2 regions of the Paenibacillus sp. FSL M8-0142 genome follow, and region 1 is predicted to be linked to the other one. Evidence: a T-box and tRNA genes for the amino acid it is inferred to sense, from the RefSeq annotation. Region 1 holds a T-box; the other holds one or more tRNA genes.
The links. The T-box of region 1 lies ahead of ileS (isoleucine--tRNA ligase). A T-box ahead of a tRNA ligase gene usually reads a tRNA of that ligase, here a tRNA-Ile.
Positions count from the first base shown of each region.

Region 1 (7,148 bases):
GATCTTCAGGTATCTGCGTTCATGCAGGTGAATATCTCGGGCGAGGAATCGAAATACGGCCTTCCTCCCGAGCAAGCGGCAGATTTCTTGAAGGGGATCGCGGATTTGTCCCATGTAAAGGTCATCGGATTGATGACAATGGCTCCCTATGAATCATTGGCGGAGCATACGCGTCCCGTATTCCGCGGCTTAAGACAACTAAGAGATGAGCTGAATCGGCAGGCGCTGACGAAGGAGCCGTTGACGGAATTGTCTATGGGCATGTCAAACGATTTTGAAGTGGCTGTTGAGGAAGGGGCGACCTGGGTGCGTCTCGGCTCGATTTTAGTAGGGAAAGAGGAGGAGTGAGGGATGGGCGTGATGAACCGGTTTATGAATTTCTTGGGATTGCAGGATGAGGAAGAGGTTGTGGAGCGTGAAGTGCTTGCCGCACAGGACGAGCCGGTGGAGCCGACGCCGTTCGAGCAGCGCAAAAGCCAAAAGGGCGGCAATATCGTCAGCATCCATTCCCAGAAGAATGTTAAGGTAGTATTAGTCGAGCCTCGTTCATATGATGAAGCACAGGAGATTGCAGACCATCTCCGATCCTTCCGGACCGTCGTCGTGAACCTGCAGCGCGTCCGCAACGATCAAGCGCTGCGCATCATTGATTTTCTTAGCGGGACGGTGTACGCGCTGAGCGGAGGCATATCGAAGGTAGGCGGCAATATTTTTCTGTGCACCCCGGATACGGTTGAAATCCAGGGCTCCATCTCGGAGATATTGGCAGACGAGCATGACTATACGAGAATGAGGTGACCTAGACTTTGTCAGTGGAAATTTTCCAAATTGTACGTACGCTGTTCCAAATCTATTTTTATATGATTTTGATCTATGTGTTAATGTCATGGCTTCCGAATGTGAGGGAGAGCTTTGTCGGGGAGCTCCTGGGCAAGCTCGTGGAGCCGTATCTGTCCCCGTTTCGCCGGTTTATTCCGCCGATCATGGGCATGATCGACATCTCCCCGATCATTGCATTATTCGTCCTGCAGCTAGCCGAGCGGGGAGTTTATGCTATTCTGGAATTCTTTCTTAGCAGGTGACGAACGATGAAACCGGGCATCTATGAGCATTTTCACCAAGACGAGCGCGAGTTCGTCGACCGGGCCTGGGAATGGGTCGCCAACGCAGGACAGTATCACGAGGTGAAGCTGACGGACTTTCTCGACCCTCGCCAACGCTTCATTCTGGAGACGCTTGTGAACCGGCACCCTGACGTCCATGCCGCTTTTGAGGGCGGCTATGCGGATGCCGAGCGGGTACGCGCAATCATTGCGCCCGATTACCGCGAGCTGGACGGCGAAGACTTCAAAATCAAGGTGCTCAGCATCACGTCGGGAGATCAGAAGCTCCTGGAGCTCGAGCACGGGGATTATATGGGCTCGATTCTCGGCCTCGGCATCAAGCGTTCGAAAATTGGAGATATTCATGTCATCGAAAGCGGATGCCATGCCGTCGTATCGGAGGAGATCGGCTCTTTCCTGAACTTAAACCTGAGCCAGGTGCACAGGGTGCATGTGATGACTGAGCTTCTGCCGATGGACAAGCTGCAGGCAGCCGAGACGAAGCTTGAAACGATGGACATTACGGTATCCTCGCTTAGACTCGACGGCATTGCCAGCGATGCACACCGGATCAGCCGGACGAAGATCGTCGTTCCGATCAAAGCCGGACGGTGCCGGGTGAACTGGAAGGTAGAAGAGGATCCGTCAACCAATTTAAAAGAAGGCGATGTCGTCTCCATACAGGGAATGGGCAGATTTGCCGTACTGGAGATCGGCGGCCTGACGAAGAAAGGGCGGTACCGTGTCAAGGTTGGTAAATATGTCTGACCTTTGAAGGAATTGCCGTTTTTTTGTCGAAATCATTTAGGACGTACATTCAAAATGCGGAATGAATTGCCGATAAATCAGAATGACCGCTATTGTCCTCATGGACGGGTGGTCTGGCTTATACAGCGGATAAACCGTCTTGTGAGGCCCATATATTTAGGAGGTGCACACCATGCCATTGACACCGCTTGATATACATAACAAAGAATTTGCCCGTCGAATTCGCGGTTATGATGAGGACGAGGTCAACGAGTTTTTGGACCAGGTCATTAAAGATTACGAGAGCGTCATTCGGGAGAATAAAGAGCTCGGAAATCAGCTGATGGCGATGCAGGAGAAGCTGGATCATTTCGCCAACATCGAAGAAACCTTGTCCAAGACAATCATCGTAGCCCAAGAGGCTGCCGATGAGGTAAAGAATAATGCGAAGAAGGAAGCGCAGCTTATCGTGAAGGAAGCGGAGAAGAACGCGGACCGGATCATTAACGAGGCGCTCGGAAAATCCCGTAAAATTGCGTTGGAAGTAGAAGAGCTCAAGAAGCAGGCGTCGATCTACCGCACCCGGTTCCGTTCTCTTGTGGAGGCTCAGCTGGAGCTGCTGAAGCAGGACGGATGGGAGACCTTAGAAAGCCGCGAACCGAGCCTGGAGCCTAAAGAGGTGTACTAGGCGGGGCGGCCTTGACTTTTCCCCTGAAGTCGTCTATAACTAATATCATATTCTTGATTATGATGAAAATTTGTTGATGGGAACAGTAGGCAGAGGAATTGTCCTTCAGAGAGCCGGCATTTGCTGAGAGTCGGCGGTCAGTCCTGGGCTGAAGATCATCCCGGAGAAGCGAAGCTGAAGCGTGATCGTAACGTGCGTAAGCTGAGCCGTCCGCCGAACGTTATATCGGACCATGCCGGTAGTTATAGGCATGGACATTGAGGTGTCGCCCGGGACAGTCGTTCACGGCTGGGTTTGCGGGCGGAATTAGGGTGGTAGCGCGAGAACAGGTTCTCGTCCCTTTCGGGATGAGGGCCTTTTTTTATTCCCTTGAGGAACTTTACTCACATTAGTGAAAGGAAGATCTGCAATGAACAGAGTAGACGTGAAAGAGAAGGCGCGGGCCAGAGAGCTTCGCATCCTCGACAAATGGAATAAGGAGAACACGTTCAAGAAGTCGATCGAGCGCCGGGCGGGCAAGCCGAACTATGTTTTCTATGAAGGGCCGCCGACAGCTAACGGTGCACCGCATATCGGCCATGTGTTAGGCCGGGTAATCAAGGATTTCGTAGGCCGATACCAAACGATGAAGGGCTTCCATGTTGTCCGCAAAGCGGGCTGGGATACGCACGGGCTTCCGGTTGAATTGGGCGTTGAGAAGCAGCTTGGCATTTCCGGCAAGCAGGAGATCGAGAATTACGGCGTAGAGGCGTTCATCAAGAAATGTAAAGCCAGCGTGTTCGAATATGAGCATAAGTGGCGCGAGCTGACTGAAGCGATTGCCTACTGGACCGATCTGGACCACCCTTACATTACGCTGGAGAACAACTATATCGAGAGCGTATGGAATATTTTGGCGACGATTCATGACAAGGGGCTGCTGTACCGCGGCCACCGCGTGAGCCCGTACTGCCCTTGCTGCCAGACGACGCTGAGCTCCCACGAAGTGGCCCAGGGCTATGAAGATGTGAAGGATTTGAGTGCAACGGCGAAGTTCAAGCTGCATGACAGCGGTGAGTACATCCTTGCATGGACGACGACGCCATGGACCCTGCCATCCCACGTCGCGCTTGCGGTGAACCCGAATATGGAATATGCACGTGTCCAGCAGGAGGACGGCATCTACATCGTGGCGAAAAACCTGGTGGAAGACGTCATGAAGGGCGAGTACACCGTCCTGTCTACGCTCCAAGGCTCCGAGCTGGTCGGCCAATCTTATACACCTCCTTTCACCTATGTGAAGGCCGAAAAGGCGAATATCGTTGTCGGAGCATCGTTTGTTACGGATGCAAGCGGTACGGGGATCGTGCACATGGCTCCGGCCCACGGGGAAGACGACTACCGCGTATGCCGTGAGAACGGCATCAGCTTCGTAAGCGTCGTAAACGGTCAGGGACGGTATACGGACGAGGTCACGGATTTTGCCGGACGCTTCGTGAAGGATTGCGATCTGGACATCGTGAAGACCCTTTCGGAGAAGGGGCTGCTGTACAGCAAAGAGAAGTACGAGCACAGCTATCCGTTCTGCTGGCGCTGCAAATCGCCGCTGCTCTACTATGCAATGGAAAGCTGGTTTATCGAAACGACCGCGGTCAAGGATCAGCTCATCGCGAACAACAACGAGGTGACCTGGTATCCTGGCCATGTGCGCGAAGGCCGCTTTGGCAAGTTCCTTGAGGATCTGGTGGATTGGAATATCAGCCGGAACCGGTATTGGGGAACGCCGCTGAACGTGTGGGTGTGCGGAACATGCGACGGACAATTTGCGCCGCACAGCATCGCGGAGCTTCGTGCCCAAGCGGTAGGCGAGGTCTCCGAGGATCTGGAGCTGCATAAGCCGTACGTGGATGAAGTCAAGGTGAAATGCCCGCATTGCGACGGCGGCGTCATGGAACGGACCTCCGAAGTGATCGACGTCTGGTTTGACAGTGGATCGATGCCGTTCGCGCAGTACCATTTTCCGTTCGAGGATAATGAGAAATTCGCGCAGCAGTTCCCTGCCGATATGATCTGCGAAGGGATTGACCAGACACGGGGCTGGTTCTACAGCTTGCTCGCGGTATCGACGCTGTTTACGGGCAAGGCGCCATATAAGGCGGTTATGGCTACGGGGCATATCCTGGACGAGAACGGGCAAAAAATGTCCAAATCCAAAGGAAACGTCATCGATCCTTGGGAAATCATCGAGGAATACGGCACCGACGCGTTCCGCTGGGCACTGCTTGCCGACAGTGCGCCATGGAACAGCAAACGCTTCTCCAAGGGCATCGTAGGGGAAGCCAAGTCGAAGGTCATCGATACCCTTGTGAACACCCATGCCTTCCTGACGTTGTATGCCGGAATCGATGGCTACAATCCGGCGGAGCATCCATTCAAGGGCTCGGACAACAAGCTCGACCGCTGGATTCTGTCCCGCCTGAACAGCTTGATTCAAGTCGTGGACAAAGGGCTGTCGGTGAACGACTTCTTGAATGCGGCGAAAGCGATCGAAGCGTTTGTCGATGAGCTGAGCAACTGGTATATCCGTCGTTCGCGGGACCGCTTCTGGGGCAGCGGCCTCGGTGAAGATAAGCTGGCCGCCTACGGAACGCTGACCCATGTGCTGCTGACGGTTGCCAAACTGATGGCTCCGTTTACGCCGATGCTGTCAGAGGATATTTTCGTAAACCTTGGCGGCGGAGAGAGTGTGCATTTGGCCGACTTCCCTGAAGCGGACGAAGCGTTGATCGACAAGTCGCTCGAGCAGGACATGGAGACGGCAAGACAGATCGTCGAGCTTGCCCGCAATGTCCGCAACGAGACCGGCATTAAGACACGTCAACCGCTCTCCGAGCTGATTATCTCGATGGATCGCCAATTTGATCTTGCCGGGTATGAGGCGATCATCAGGGACGAAATCAATGTGAAGTCAATCATCGTGGAAACGAGCGACAGCGGCTTTGTTGATTTTACCTTGAAGATGAACCTGAAGGTGGCGGGCAAAAAGTACGGTAAAAATGTCGGCTTCCTGCAAGGCTTCCTGAAGGGCATGAGCAGCGATGAAACGCGTGCGGTCGTTCAGAACGGCGGCGTGAACGTCACTTCGCCGGATGGGGAAGAGCTGCAGATTACGTCGGAAGAGCTGCTGATCGAGAAAAAAGCGAAGGAAGGCTTCGCTTCCGCGTCCGGCTATGGATTGACGGTAGCCCTCAACACCGACATTACGCCTGAGCTTGAGCAGGAAGGCTGGGTGCGCGAGGTCGTGCGGGCCGTGCAAGACACCCGGAAGAAGCTGGACCTCGCGATCGAGAAGCGTGTCAATCTGACGCTGGATACGGATGAGGAACTGAAGGCGGCGATTACGGCATTCGAACAAGTGCTGCGCGAGAATGTGCTCGTCAATGAGCTGCATTTCGGCAAAGCGGGCGATATGGAACGGGTTGAGCTCGGTGGAAAGACAATCGGGATTTCCATTGCTTAAATCCGGTATGAAGGCGAAAGTCCTGATGATTGCGAGATTCCGGATGATTACGAAATTCGGGATGATTGCTTAAATTCGGATCAATAAGACAGGGCAGTATCGCCAAGAGCTTATAATCCTGAACGCGAATCTTTATAAGAACGACAAGACCATGGAGCGGCAAAGCGGCCTCCATGGTCTTTTTTATATTGGAGCCTAAAAGAACTTGTATTGGCTGAACTGGGCAAATGTGAGCGATTGTTCGCACCAGAAGTACCTAAAAGGGACTTGTTTGGTCCAGAGAGGGCGGTTTCCGTATCAGAAGTACCTAAAAGGGACTTGTTCCGGTCAGAGAGGGCGGTTTCCGCACCAGAAGTACCTAAAAGGGACTTGCTCGGTCCAGAGAGGGCAGTTTTCGCACCAGAAGTACCTAAAAGGGACTTGCTCGGTCCAAAGAGGGCGGTTTTCGCACCAGAAGTACCTAAAAGGGACTTGTTCCGGTCAGAGAGGGCGGTTTCCGCACCAGAAGCCTAAAAGGGACTTGCTCGAACAACGAAGGCGGTTTTCCCCTCCAGAAGTAACCTCTTGTTTTGGTTCGCTGCCGGCAATCTTTGAAGAATGATACGGTTGCAGCGGACGTATACTATCCATGTATTTTTTGTGGGATGCGACGAATACGACGAGCATGTTATGCACTATTTTGGGAACAAGGGAAACGACTAAGCCCGCAATAGCCGAGGCTGTCCAGTGTATAAGGAGGTAGCGGTGTCATGGCGGAACGCAAGGATACGAAGGATCCAGCGGAGCATGCGGAAATGAACGAGGAGGAGCGCTTGAACGCCATCCACCGGATGCTTACGGATATCGCACAGCAGCTTGAAAAGTCGAGGATCGCGGATTATACGCAGCTTCTGAATCGGCCATGGCGGCTGATCGGAACCAACTTGCTGGCGGGGACGGCACGCGGGGTGGGAATTGCGCTTGGGTTTACATTTTTCGCCGCTACGATCATTTATGTGCTTCAAGCCCTTGGCGCGCTAAATCTCCCGATTATCGGGGACTATATAGCGGATATTGTGCGCATTGTGCAGCGGCAGCTGGAGCTTCGGTAAGGCGGCGGGCATTAGGAGGC
Region 1 covers NZ_CP152008.1:4,497,271-4,504,418, reverse strand. The annotation lists gene NSQ46_RS20825 (YggS family pyridoxal phosphate-dependent enzyme) at 1-348, shown strand, start outside; gene NSQ46_RS20820 (cell division protein SepF) at 352-798, shown strand; gene NSQ46_RS20815 (YggT family protein) at 807-1,082, shown strand; gene NSQ46_RS20810 (YlmH/Sll1252 family protein) at 1,089-1,871, shown strand; gene NSQ46_RS20805 (DivIVA domain-containing protein) at 2,044-2,538, shown strand; T-box leader at 2,603-2,882, shown strand; gene ileS (isoleucine--tRNA ligase) at 2,948-6,037, shown strand; gene NSQ46_RS20795 (DUF5665 domain-containing protein) at 6,787-7,128, shown strand.

Region 2 (7,148 bases), 2.0 Mb from region 1:
AAGCCTCCGAATATGTATGGTAGCGGCGGAGGGGATCGAACCCCCGACCTCACGGGTATGAACCGTACGCTCTAGCCAGCTGAGCTACGCCGCCATAACAAATTCCTATGCATTCAAGTTATATCAATGGCGGAGAGAGAGGGATTCGAACCCTCGCACCGCTTACGCAGTCTAACCCCTTAGCAGAGGGTCCCCTTATAGCCACTTGGGTATCTCTCCATCATAACTTATTATGCAGTTTCAGAGATTGAACCCTGAAAACTAGATACGAAACGTCTTTGCGTTGTTTAGAATCCGTAGCGTTATCCCTTCAGATCCTCAGATCTTTCCGGGCCCCGCCAAAGTAATCGGAATCAGCTTCGAAGCTCTTCTTCACTTTGGTGGGTTTATGTTCATGCTTCCGTAGCGAGCTTTACTTCGTAAAGCTTTTAGGATAAGCCCTCGACCGATTAGTATTGGTCAGCTCCATGCATTACTGCACTTCCACCTCCAACCTATCTACCTCGTCGTCTTCAAGGGGTCTTACATACTGGGAAATCTCATCTTGAGGGGGGCTTCACGCTTAGATGCTTTCAGCGCTTATCCCGTCCGTACGTAGCTACCCAGCCATGCTCCTGGCGGAACAACTGGTGCACCAGCGGTACGTCCATCCCGGTCCTCTCGTACTAAGGACAGCTCCTCTCAAATTTCCTACGCCCACGACAGATAGGGACCGAACTGTCTCACGACGTTCTGAACCCAGCTCGCGTACCGCTTTAATGGGCGAACAGCCCAACCCTTGGGACCTACTTCAGCCCCAGGATGCGATGAGCCGACATCGAGGTGCCAAACCTCCCCGTCGATGTGGACTCTTGGGGGAGATAAGCCTGTTATCCCCAGGGTAGCTTTTATCCGTTGAGCGATGGCCCTTCCATGCGGTACCACCGGATCACTAAGCCCGACTTTCGTCCCTGCTCGACTTGTAGGTCTCGCAGTCAAGCTCCCTTATGCCTTTGCACTCTTCGAATGATTTCCAACCATTCTGAGGGAACCTTGGGGCGCCTCCGTTACTCTTTAGGAGGCGACCGCCCCAGTCAAACTGCCCGCCTGACACTGTCCCCGTACCGGATCACGGTACCAGGTTAGAACCTAGATACGATCAGGGTGGTATCCCAACGTCGCCTCCACACAAGCTGGCGCTCATGCTTCAAAGGCTCCCACCTATCCTGTACAGATCGTACCCAAATCCAATATCAAGCTGCAGTAAAGCTCCATGGGGTCTTTCCGTCTTGTCGCGGGTAACCTGCATCTTCACAGGTATTAAAATTTCACCGGATCTCTCGTTGAGACAGCGCCCAAGTCGTTACGCCATTCGTGCGGGTCAGAATTTACCTGACAAGGAATTTCGCTACCTTAGGACCGTTATAGTTACGGCCGCCGTTTACTGGGGCTTCGGTTCACAGCTTCGGAGTTACCTCCTAACCGCTCCCCTTAACCTTCCAGCACCGGGCAGGCGTCAGCCCGTATACTTCGCCTTGCGGCTTCGCACAGACCTGTGTTTTTGCTAAACAGTCGCTTGGGCCTTTTCACTGCGGCCCCCTCGGGCTATTCACCCTACCGAGGCACCCCTTCTCCCGAAGTTACGGGGTCATTTTGCCGAGTTCCTTAACGAGAGTTCTTCCGCGCGCCTTAGAATTCTCTTCTCGCCTACCTGTGTCGGTTTGCGGTACGGGCACCTTCACCTGACTAGAGGCTTTTCTTGGCAGTGTGAGATCATGACCTTCGCTACTGTAATTTTCACTCCCCATCACAGCCCAGCCTTACGATGTGCGGATTTGCCTACACATCAGCCTCACTGCTTGGACGGACATCCATCAGTCCGCGTCACTACCCTCCTGCGTCACCCCATCGTTCATAACGGTTTACGGTGGTACAGGAATTTCAACCTGTTGTCCTTCGACTACGCCTTTCGGCCTCGCCTTAGGTCCCGACTTACCCTGAGCGGACGAGCCTTCCTCAGGAAACCTTGGGCTTTCGGCGGATCAGATTCTCACTGATCTTTTCGTTACTCATACCGGCATTCTCACTTGTATGCTGTCCAGCGCTCCTTACGGTACACCTTCAACCTACATACAACGCTCCCCTACCCCTGATGCAAGCATCAAGCCATAGCTTCGGTGGTGTGTTTAGCCCCGTTACATTTTCGGCGCAGAGTCACTCGACCAGTGAGCTATTACGCACTCTTTAAATGGTGGCTGCTTCTAAGCCAACATCCTGGTTGTCTGTGCAACTCCACATCCTTTCCCACTTAACACACACTTGGGGACCTTAGCTGATGGTCTGGGCTGTTTCCCTTTTGACAATGGATCTTAGCACTCACTGTCTGACTCCCGGATATAAGTCTATGGCATTCGGAGTTTGACTGAGCTTGGTAACCCTTGCGGGCCCCGCACCCAATCAGTGCTCTACCTCCACGACTCTCAATTCCGAGGCTAGCCCTAAAGCTATTTCGGGGAGAACCAGCTATCTCCGAGTTCGATTGGAATTTCTCCGCTACCCCCACCTCATCCCCGCACTTTTCAACGTACGTGGGTTCGGGCCTCCAGTGCGTGTTACCGCACCTTCACCCTGGACAGGGGTAGATCACACGGTTTCGGGTCTACGTCCACATACTAAGTCGCCCTATTCAGACTCGCTTTCGCTGCGGCTACGGCTTCTCGCCTTAACCTTGCATGGGAACGTAACTCGCCGGTTCATTCTACAAAAGGCACGCCATCACCCCTATAACGGGCTCTGACTTCTTGTAAGCACACGGTTTCAGGTTCTATTTCACTCCCCTTCCGGGGTGCTTTTCACCTTTCCCTCACGGTACTGCTTCACTATCGGTCGCTAGGGAGTATTTAGCCTTAGCAGATGGTCCTGCTGGATTCATACGGGGTTTCACGTGCCCCGCACTACTCGGGATCCGTCTCGGAGGGTTCACATTTTCGATTACAGGGCTTTTACCTTCTATGGCCGGCCTTTCCAGACCTGTTCGTCTAATCTAAACCTTTGTAACTCCATGTGAGACGTCCCACAACCCCAGAGAGCAAGCTCTCTGGTTTAGGCTGTTCCGCGTTCGCTCGCCGCTACTGACGGAATCACTCTTGTTTTCTCTTCCTCCAGGTACTTAGATGTTTCAGTTCCCTGGGTATGCCTCCTCGCATCCTATGTATTCAGATACGGGTAACTGGCTATTACACCAGCTGGGTTTCCCCATTCGGACATCCCCGGATCGAAGCTTGCTTACAGCTCCCCGAGGCAGTATCGTTGTTCGCCACGTCCTTCATCGGCTCCTAGCGCCTAGGCATCCTCCGTGTGCTCTTAGTAGCTTAACCTTATGCTACTTTTATTGAAACTTGTTTTGACACAAGTTCAGCTAAAAGGATATTTCTAAAACGCAAATTCGTTTCGTTATCTAGTTTTCAAGGATCAATGCCAGTCTTTCGACCGGAAGACTATCTTACCACAACCTCCATCACAGTACAACCTGCAATTTATGGAAGCGTTAAGAATAAATATGGTGGAGCCAAGGGGGATCGAACCCCTGACCTCCTGCGTGCAAGGCAGGCGCTCTCCCAGCTGAGCTATAGCCCCATATTAGGAAGTATATAAAGTTGTTATGGTGGGCCCTAGTGGACTCGAACCACCGACCTCACCCTTATCAGGGGTGCGCTCTAACCAGCTGAGCTAAGGGCCCATATCATACGCTTGGCAACGTCCTACTCTCCCGGGACCCTTCGGTCCAAGTACCATCGGCGCTGGAAGGCTTAACGGTCGTGTTCGGTATGGGAACGCGTGGAACCCTTCCGCCATCATCACCAAACGTATGTATGAAAGGATTGACCTCTCAAAACTGACCAACGAGTGAGTTGGTTGACTTTACTTCGTAAAGCCTATTTATCCGGCAGCTTGCGCTGACCGTATTTGTACCGCTTCGCTACGGAAGCGAGGTACTCCATAGAAAGGAGGTGATCCAGCCGCACCTTCCGATACGGCTACCTTGTTACGACTTCACCCCAATCATCTACCCCACCTTCGGCGGCTGGCTCCCTTGCGGGTTACCCCACCGACTTCGGGTGTTGTAAACTCTCGTGGTGTGACGGGCGGTGTGTACAAGACCCGGGAACGTATTCACCGCGGCATGCTGATCCGCGATTACTAGCAATTCCGACTTCATGCAGGCGAGTTGCAGCCTGCAATCCGAACTGAGACTGGCTTTTTAGGATTGGCTCCACCTCGCGGCTTCGCTTCCCGTTGTACCAGCCATTGTAGTACGTGTGTAGCCCAAGTCATAAGGGGCATGATGATTTGACGTCATCCCCACCTTCCTCCGGTTTGTCACCGGCAGTCACCTTAGAGTGCCCACCCAAAGTGCTGGCAACTAAGATCAAGGGTTGCGCTCGTTGCGGGACTTAACCCAACATCTCACGACACGAGCTGACGACAACCATGCACCACCTGTCTCCTCTGTCCCGAAGGCCGCCTCTATCTCTAGAGGATTCAGAGGGATGTCAAGACTTGGTAAGGTTCTTCGCGTTGCTTCGAATTAAACCACATACTCCACTGCTTGTGCGGGTCCCCGTCAATTCCTTTGAGTTTCAGTCTTGCGACCGTACTCCCCAGGCGGAATGCTTAATGTGTTAACTTCGGCACCAAGGGTATCGAAACCCCTAACACCTAGCATTCATCGTTTACGGCGTGGACTACCAGGGTATCTAATCCTGTTCGCTCCCCACGCTTTCGCGCCTCAGCGTCAGTTACAGCCCAGAGAGTCGCCTTCGCCACTGGTGTTCCTCCACATATCTACGCATTTCACCGCTACACGTGGAATTCCACTCTCCTCTTCTGCACTCAAGTTCCCCAGTTTCCAGTGCGTCCCGAAGTTGAGCCTCGGGTTTAAACACCAGACTTAAAGAACCGCCTGCGCGCGCTTTACGCCCAATAATTCCGGACAACGCTTGCCCCCTACGTATTACCGCGGCTGCTGGCACGTAGTTAGCCGGGGCTTTCTTCTCAGGTACCGTCACTCTCATAGCAGTTACTCTATGAGACGTTCTTCCCTGGCAACAGAGCTTTACGATCCGAAAACCTTCATCACTCACGCGGCGTTGCTCCGTCAGGCTTTCGCCCATTGCGGAAGATTCCCTACTGCTGCCTCCCGTAGGAGTCTGGGCCGTGTCTCAGTCCCAGTGTGGCCGTTCACCCTCTCAGGTCGGCTACGCATCGTCGCCTTGGTGAGCCGTTACCTCACCAACTAGCTAATGCGCCGCAGGCCCATCCTCAAGTGACAGATTGCTCCGCCTTTCATAACTCTGCCATGCAGCAGATTTAATTATCCGGTATTAGCTACCGTTTCCGGTAGTTATCCCAGTCTTGAGGGCAGGTTGCCTACGTGTTACTCACCCGTCCGCCGCTAACCAACGGTTTCCCGAAGGAAACCATTAGTCCGCTCGACTTGCATGTATTAGGCACGCCGCCAGCGTTCGTCCTGAGCCAGGATCAAACTCTCCAATAAGGATCATCCGAGGATGATCGATTGAAAGAGCGATTAAGCTCATTTAGAAAAACTGACGAGAATTCGTTCAATTCTCATTTATGCTTCACCATCCGACAAACCGAAGCCTGTCCAATGATGCCGCAATGGATTTTACAAGTAAAATCCTCACTCACTCGTTGTTCAGTTTTCAAAGATCAATCAGTGTTTCTTTTCGTCATCCGCATCTCAGCGGCGACTTTTATAATATATCATACTAGCTTGCTATTGGTCAAGACTTTTTTTGAATTATTTCATAACCAATCTTTGTCTTGCCATCCACCCTGCTAGCAACCCGAATCAAACGGGCGAACATTAATGTATCATAGATTCGAGCGCCGCGTCAACTACCCAAATATCGTTAATTTTAATCCGATCAGCAGAGCAACTCCCGGCAGCCCCAATATCATAACCGTACCAATGGTCATCGGATTCAGCGGTATATAGACTTCCGTAAAGATCCCTGAGAAATTCACGACGTAGATCCCTAGTGCAGACAAGGCCAGATGCGCACCGAATACCGTCATCCAACCAAAACCGAGCTTCCTCCGAAAGATGATATAAACGAGCAGCAGTAATGATATGCACAGCACAGCTAGAACAATCAGCTTCATCTAAGTCCAACTCCTTTCCTCTTAATCGATCCTCGGGTTGCGCCTACCTTTACCCGTTCCCCCGCTGCTGTTCAAGCTTCTGCATAAATACAGAGTTAATATTCAACTGCTTAGCCTGTTTTAAATTCATCTGATACTTCCGTTCTGCCGCTTCCAGCATATAGATGGCGTAATCAATCTGATCCTGTCCTGTCGCCTCCTGGAACATCATATGTGCCCGCTCCCATTCCATCTGGGACTTGCGGACGTCCATAAACACATGCCACATCCGCTCCTGCTCCTCAGCCGTTATATATACTTCCTGTTCGTCTTTCTTCGCTGGTCTCCACCATACTCTCATCTGGCTCACCCCTTCGTTATTGGTCACAGCTTGATCAGACCGTCTGTAACATTCATATAAAGGGGAGGACAAACTTAGAACATAAACCTGCGAGCACTTGAACAAGCCATCTTCGGTAACCAGCCTAATTACATAAAAAAAGCGAGCATCCGGTTTAAACCGGATACCCGCCTGTATTAAAATCGCAACAATCCAACGGGAGAGACCCCTTAGGGACCCCTCCCGTTAATTTGGCATGTGTAACTAACGCTCTGCAGCTTCCGCCTATTTAAGGCTAAATGGCACCATGACATTTTGGATGAACCTGCAGGCTGACAGCCATAATAATAATGTATGAGGTCAATTCAACTCGCGCCGTCCCTCAAGTGCCTTGGATAGCGTCACTTCATCCGCATACTCCAAGTCACCGCCGACAGGCAGCCCATGCGCGATCCGGGTTACTTTAATATCAAAAGGACGAACCAGTCGCGATATATACATCGCCGTGGCTTCCCCCTCGATATTCGGGTTCGTTGCCAGAATCAGCTCCTTCACCCTTTCATCGCTAAGCCGGGTGAGAAGTTCTTTCAAGCGGATTTCATCCGGCCCGATCCCCTCCATTGGCGATATCGCTCCATGCAGCACATGATAGTAACCGTCA
Region 2 covers NZ_CP152008.1:6,491,072-6,498,219, forward strand. The annotation lists tRNA gene NSQ46_RS29315 (tRNA-Val) at 1-8, opposite strand, end outside; tRNA gene NSQ46_RS29320 (tRNA-Met) at 18-94, opposite strand; tRNA gene NSQ46_RS29325 (tRNA-Ser) at 128-219, opposite strand; rRNA gene NSQ46_RS29330 (23S ribosomal RNA) at 430-3,356, opposite strand; tRNA gene NSQ46_RS29335 (tRNA-Ala) at 3,540-3,615, opposite strand; tRNA gene NSQ46_RS29340 (tRNA-Ile) at 3,642-3,718, opposite strand; rRNA gene rrf (5S ribosomal RNA) at 3,728-3,844, opposite strand; rRNA gene NSQ46_RS29350 (16S ribosomal RNA) at 3,983-5,536, opposite strand; gene NSQ46_RS29355 (pro-sigmaK processing inhibitor BofA family protein) at 5,902-6,168, opposite strand; gene NSQ46_RS29360 (DUF2508 family protein) at 6,218-6,508, opposite strand; gene recR (recombination mediator RecR) at 6,848-7,148, opposite strand, start outside.
Region 2: it has a tRNA-Ile gene. The T-box ahead of ileS (isoleucine--tRNA ligase) is inferred to sense a tRNA for this amino acid. The anticodon was not compared.